Regions from separate parts of the Polaromonas sp. CG_9.5 genome, predicted to be linked through region 1. Evidence: predicted binding sites of a transcription regulator. Region 1 holds the regulator's gene; the other holds the start of a gene.

The links. Region 1 encodes HrcA, which represses chaperone genes, less so after heat shock. Its sites were predicted from a motif close to TTAGCACTCNNNNNNNNNGAGTGCTAA; they were not measured.
Region 2: a site for HrcA is predicted at 1,211-1,237, ahead of groES (co-chaperone GroES). Genes of this name have one in related genera too.

The regions. Positions count from the first base shown of each region.
Region 1 is NZ_JAXCHR010000010.1:21,503-24,917, forward strand. It holds gene folE (GTP cyclohydrolase I) at 1-201, opposite strand, end outside; gene RCH06_RS09730 (hypothetical protein) at 348-533, opposite strand; gene nudB (dihydroneopterin triphosphate diphosphatase) at 600-1,064, opposite strand; tRNA gene RCH06_RS09740 (tRNA-Ile) at 1,146-1,222, opposite strand; gene hrcA (heat-inducible transcriptional repressor HrcA) at 1,248-2,261, opposite strand; gene RCH06_RS09750 (NAD kinase) at 2,310-3,185, shown strand; gene recN (DNA repair protein RecN) at 3,222-3,415, shown strand, end outside.
Region 2 is NZ_JAXCHR010000013.1:21,426-24,840, reverse strand. It holds gene RCH06_RS11460 (PAS domain S-box protein) at 1-906, opposite strand, end outside; gene groES (co-chaperone GroES) at 1,329-1,619, shown strand; gene groL (chaperonin GroEL) at 1,723-3,372, shown strand.

The sequences.
Region 1 (3,415 bases):
CATGCTGTCGAGCACGCCCTGCATCTTGACTTCCACCTCGTCGAGCAACAGTTCGAGTTCACCCGGCTCAATAAATTCGGCGATGTTGTCATTGGCATTGAAACGCTTGCGCGCCAGCACCAGGCGTTCGCGAATCTTGACCGATACAGGCGTTCCTTCATCAGTCACGTCTTGGGGATGCGTAGTAGTTTTCATAAGCATGTTGGATATTACCAGCCTGCCAAAAACCGCTCTGACCGCCTGTTTATAGACCTTTCAGGCCCCATGCGCTTTACCTGCCTGCGTATCCAGCTATGTATTCAATAGCAAAGGTTTGCGACTGATGGTGCGCTGACCTGCAAGAAGCGTCAATAACGCTGACCCGTCAACAGCAGCGCCAGCCGCATCAAGGCATAGGCGACCCCGCCCTGCCCACGCATGACCAGAGAGCGCTGGCTATAAGCTGCCGCATCAAGGCGCTGTCCGCGGTGGGCCACGGCTTCATGCACACAAGCACGCAGTTGCCCGGCAAAGGCTTTGTCCTTGATTACCACGTTGGCTTCGCGTGCCAGCAGTATTCAGCGCACTCTCTGAACAGCAGCGCAAAGCTTCAGCGCGCTTTAATCCTTTGAATCCACGAACCTCGGCAACAGCAAAACAGCCTCGGCATTGGAGGGCGAAAAGCAGGTATCGGCAGCAGTCCGATACGGCAGCCACTGCCAGGCAATGTGTTCACTCGGACTGAGCGTGACAGCGCAGGTCGTTGGCACGGTCAGACCGAATACATGCTCTGCGTTGCGCGTGACACCGGGCGCATAACGGTGCCGCCAGGCCGGGTAAATGTCGTACACATTTATCAAGCCCCAGTCGCGCAGTTGGGCCGGCGTGGCCGCAATGCCGGTTTCTTCAAATACCTCGCGCCGCGCTGTCTCGGCCAAGGGTTCGTCCAAAGCATCCCTGGAGCCCGTGACACTCTGCCAAAACCCCGCATGGCCGACACGCTCAATCAGCAGCACGTCAAGTTGTGGCGTGTAAATGACGACCAGTACGGATTCAGGAATTTTGAAGAGGCTGGCTTGGGTCATGGTGAATTATTGCGGTTTGAGCAAACGCAGCCCATAAAAAAGCCTGCTACTTTGTAAGCAGCAGGCTTTCCATATCTAGCGTGGTAGGGCGTCACAGACTTGAACTGTGGACCAAAGGATTATGAGTCCTCTGCTCTAACCAACTGAGCTAACGCCCCATGCCACCGGCAGATTGTAGTGGCTCTATTTGCTGTGGCTCAGGGCGGTGCTGACCAGTTTGGACGTGATGTCGACAATATGGATCATTTTTTCGTACGGCATGCGCATCGGGCCAATCACGCCCAACGTTCCCACGACCTGCCCGTCGACTTCGTAAGGTGCGGTGACCACCGACAGTTCCTGATACGGAATGACCTGGCTTTCGCCGCCGATGTAAATCCGCACGCCCTCTGCCCGGCTGGACACATCGAGCAGGCGCATCAGTTGCGCTTTCTGCTCAAACAGGTCAAACAACTTGCGAAGATTGCCCATGTCGCTGGAAAAATCACTGATGGCCAGCAGGTTGCGCTCGCCGGAAACGACAACCTCGTCGCGTGACTCGATGGCTTCTGAGCTGACCAGCACCGCTTCCTGCATCAAGGTGGCAATTTCGCCCCTGAGCGCTTCGACTTCATTTTTCAGGCGCTCGCGCACTTCTTCTATCGCCATGCCGGCATAGTGCGAATTAAGAAAATTCGACGCCTCAACCAGTTGCGAAGCGGTGTAGTCGGCCTCGGTAAAGATGACGCGGTTTTGCACATCGCCGTCCGGGGAAACAATGATGACAAGAAACCGCTTTTCAGACAGGCGTAAAAACTCGATGTGTTTGAACACCGAAGTGCGGCGCGGCGCCATCACCACGCCCACAAACTGCGACAGGCTCGACAGCATGTGGGCTGCGTTGCTGATGACTTTCTGGGGCTGATCCGGTGCGATACGCGCCATGTGCGAGGCAGCCGAGAACGGATCGCGCTGCGTGGTGAGCATGGTATCGACGAACAGGCGATAGCCTCTGGCGGTGGGAATGCGGCCCGCAGAGGTGTGCGGGCTGACGATCAGGCCCATATCCTCCAAGTCGCTCATCACATTGCGGATGGTGGCGGGCGACAGTTCAAGGCCTGAAGCCTTGGACAGCGTACGTGAGCCGACCGGGTGGCCATCGGCAATATAGCGCTCAACGAGCGCTTTCAACAACAAACGGGCACGACTATCAAGCATGGGAACATTTTACGAAGCTTGCAAAGAATGTTGTGATGTAATTTGACGATGAAGTCGCAATTCCGCCATGTCGCCCTGATCGGCAAATACAACGCCCAAGGCTCTCGTTCCGCACTGGAGGACATTGCGCAGTTTCTGGGCACCCAGGGCTGCGAGGTCACGCTTGAGGAAGACACCGCCCGCAATACCGGTTTGAGCCAGTTTCCTACCCTTAATGCAGCCGGAATCGGCGCTCACTGCGATCTGGCGCTGGTCGTGGGCGGCGACGGCACCATGCTGGGCATTGGTCGCCAGCTGGCTCAATTTGGCGTGCCCGTGGTGGGCATCAATCAGGGGCGGCTCGGCTTCATCACTGACATCGCCTTTGAAGACTATCAGGACACGCTCAAACCCATGCTGCGCGGCGAGTACGAAGAAGACCGGCGCGGCATGATGACAGCCAAGGTCATGCGCGACGGTCACTGCGTTTTCAGCGCAACGGCCATGAACGATGTCGTGGTCAATCGCGGCGCGACTTCCGGCATGGTCGAATTGCGCGTTGAAGTCGATGGCCGCTTTGTGGCCAACCAGCGTGCCGACGGCTTGATCATTGCGTCGCCGACCGGCTCCACCGCTTACGCGCTGTCTGCGGGCGGCCCGATGCTGCATCCTTCCATCGCCGGCTGGGTGTTGGTGCCCATTGCCCCCCATACCTTGTCAAATCGGCCTATCGTGCTGTCTGACTCAGGGGAGATAGCTATCGAAGTTGTAGCAGGCAGGGATGCGAGCGCAAGTTTTGACATGCAGTCGCTGGCCAGCTTGCTGCACGGCGACCGGATCGTCGTCAGGCGGTCGGAGTTCCAGATGCGTTTTCTGCATCCCAAGGGCTGGAGCTACTTCGATACCTTGCGTAAAAAACTGCACTGGAATGAAGGCGTGGCCTGAGCGCACACGGCTTCGCCGCCTGATCTGGATGGAGTCATGAGCCTTAAAAGCATTAGCCTGCGCGATTTCGTCATCGTCCGCGAAATGAACCTCGATTTGACAGATGGATTTACGGCGCTCACAGGAGAAACCGGCGCCGGCAAATCGATCTTGATTGGCGCTTTGCAACTGGTGCTAGGCGCACGCTCGGATGCCGGCGTGGTCCGCGAAGGCGCTGCCCGCTGCGAAAT
Region 2 (3,415 bases), on a different contig from region 1:
GTGCGTGGCCAGTCGCTCACTGATGTCAGAAAACGTGCAGATGGCACCATCCAGCACGCCCAGCCGCCAGATTGGCTCCACACAGTAATCAACCGGAAAGTCCGTCCCGTCCTGACGGTAGAAACGAACGCCTTCTTTGCGCACGGACAAGCCCGTCTGCGCGGCGCTCTGGATCAGGCTGACCGCCTCCGGGCCCAGTGCTTTGTCGGCCTGCATCGGGCGAATGTCGGGCTGCAGCTTTTGCCCCAGAACCTCATCAGCCGACACATAGCCGAGCATTTTCAGAAAAGCGGCGTTGCACAGCGTCGTGGCACCCGACTGATCCAGGGCATAAAACCCTTCAGAAGTGGAGTTCAATAAAAGCCGGGCAAATTCCTGCTCCGCACGCAGGGCCTCTTCCCTGTCGGCAAGCGCTTTTTCGTCCAGCAGGCGCTGCGTGGTTTCATTGACGATGCACAGCGCGCCTGCCACGGCACCGGTTTCATCGCGCACTGCAGAAAACGAAATATCAAAATAGGCCGTCGTCCGATGCCCCAGGCGGCTGATCGAAAAAGGCCAGTCCTGCGCAGAAAACGTCTCGCCGCTGGCCCATACATCAAGCAGCAGCGGTTCAATATCGACCCATAAATCGCTCCGGTATTGCCCACTGGGCTGACCGAGGGCTTGCGGATGCTTGTCGCCAATCAGCGGCGCGTAAGCATCGTTATAAAAAGCCAGCTTGTCCGGCCCCCAGAAAAGCGCCATTTCCACCTTGGCCGGCAGCACCAGGTTCAACGCGGTCTTCAGGCTTTGCGACCATGTGTCGCAAAGCCCGAGCGACGTTTTATCCCACGCCATCGTACGAATGCGCCTGGCGACCTCGCCGCTTCCCGCAGGCCAGGCGTCGGGAAGTTCAGCCAAACTCATACCACGACCTTTTCACCAGCCGATTTGCGGCCCTTGAGGCGAAGGTCCTCAATATGGCCATGCTGCATCGCTGATCGAATGCCAAAGAATGAATCAGTGAAAGTCTGCATGAATATCGATCGGGAAATAAGAAAATCACACAGGGTAAAAAAACCGGCGCCTCGCTCTGGCAAAGCCCCACGCTAAGTGGGCAAAGAAAGTGGATAGTATCAGCGCCTTCTGTCCAGTGCTGGGCGCTGCAATCACCGCCTGACACATCAATTAAACACCCGGGTCTTGAAATGCAGCCTAAACGCCCATATCATTAGCACTCAATGGGGCGGAGTGCTAACAGCACCTTCAAACCATCAAATTGACAGGCATCCACTCTTCGTGGGTGCTTCTGATTTACCAAACCTATTGTTTAAAACAAGGAGCTTTTCATGAATCTTCGTCCTTTGCATGACCGCGTCATCGTCAAACGTGTGGAAAACGAAACCAAAACCGCCTCCGGCATCGTCATTCCTGATAGCGCTGCTGAAAAGCCGGATCAAGGCGAAGTGCTGGCCGTCGGTCCCGGCAAGAAGAACGACAAGGGCGAACTCGGCGCCATGGCCGTCAAAGTCGGCGACCGCGTCCTGTTCGGCAAGTACAGCGGCCAGACCGTCAAGGTTGACGGCGACGAATTGCTGGTCATGAAAGAAGAAGACCTGTTTGCAGTGGTCGAGAAGTAATTTCTCTTTTACTTCGACATTGCTACTTATTTAATAGCTGCTTAGGCACGCAGGACGTGCGCAAGCAGCCTATTTCATTCATAAATCTCAAGGAATTTGAATCATGGCATCAAAAGACGTAATTTTCGGCGGCGAAGCCCGTGCACGCATGGTTGAAGGCGTGAACATTTTGGCCAATGCGGTCAAAGTGACCCTGGGCCCCAAAGGCCGCAATGTGGTGCTGGAGCGCTCGTTCGGCGCCCCTACCGTGACCAAGGACGGTGTGTCCGTGGCCAAGGAAATCGAACTCAAGGACAAGCTGCAGAACATGGGCGCGCAGATGGTCAAGGAAGTTGCTTCCAAGACCTCCGACATCGCGGGCGACGGCACCACCACCGCCACCGTGCTGGCACAAGCCATCGTGCATGAAGGCATGAAGTACGTGGCCGCCGGCATGAACCCGATGGACCTGAAGCGCGGCATCGACAAGGCAGTGACTGCCCTGGTTGAAGAGCTGAAGAAAGCTTCCAAGGCCACCACCACCTCCAAGGAAATCGCACAGGTCGGCTCGATCTCTGCCAACTCGGATGAGACCATCGGCAAGATCATCGCTGACGCGATGGACAAGGTCGGCAAAGAAGGCGTCATCACCGTTGAAGACGGCAAGTCACTCGACTCCGAACTCGACGTCGTCGAAGGCATGCAGTTTGACCGCGGCTACCTGAGCCCGTACTTCATCAACAACCCGGAAAAGCAGTCCGCCCTGCTGGACAACCCGTTTGTCCTGCTCTACGACAAGAAGATCAGCAACATCCGTGACCTGCTGCCAACGCTGGAACAAGTCGCCAAGGCTGGCCGTCCCCTGCTGATCATTGCTGAAGAAGTTGAAGGCGAAGCCCTGGCAACTTTGGTCGTGAACACGCTGCGCGGCATCCTGAAGGTGGTGGCCGTCAAGGCCCCTGGTTTCGGCGACCGCCGCAAAGCCATGCTCGAAGACATCGCTGTCTTGACCGGCGGCAAGGTCATTGCTGAAGAAGTCGGCATGTCGCTCGAAAAAGTGACGCTGGCTGACCTCGGCCAGGCCAAGCGCATCGAAGTGGGCAAGGAAAACACCATCATCATCGACGGTGCTGGCGAAGCAGGCGACATCGAAGCCCGCGTCAAGCAAGTGCGCGTTCAGATCGAAGAAGCTTCGAGCGACTACGACCGTGAAAAGCTGCAAGAGCGCGTGGCCAAGCTGGCCGGTGGTGTTGCCGTGATCAAGGTTGGCGCTGCTACCGAAGTCGAGATGAAGGAAAAGAAAGCGCGCGTTGAAGACGCACTGCACGCCACCCGTGCAGCCGTCGAAGAAGGCATCGTGGCTGGTGGCGGTGTGGCCTTGCTGCGCGCCAAGCAGACCGCTGGTGTCATCAAGGGTGACAACCCGGATCAGGACGCCGGCATCAAGCTGGTCTTGCGCGCCATCGAAGCCCCACTGCGCGAAATCGTTTATAACGCAGGCGGCGAAGCCTCTGTGGTGGTAGCGGCCGTGATGGCCGGAACCGGCAACTACGGCTTCAACGCCGCCAACGACACCTACGGTGACATGATCGAAATGGGTATCCTGGACCCTACGAAAGTGACCCGCACCGCACTGCAAAACGCAGCTTCCGTCGCATCCCTGATGCTGACGACCGAGTGCATGGTCTGCGAGTCCGCCAAAGACGACGCACCTGCCGGCGGCATGGGCGGCGGCATGGGTGGAATGGGCGACATGGGCGGCATGGGCATGTAATTTAAAAAACAGTGGGGACGGATGCCGGGCTTTGTCAAAGCGC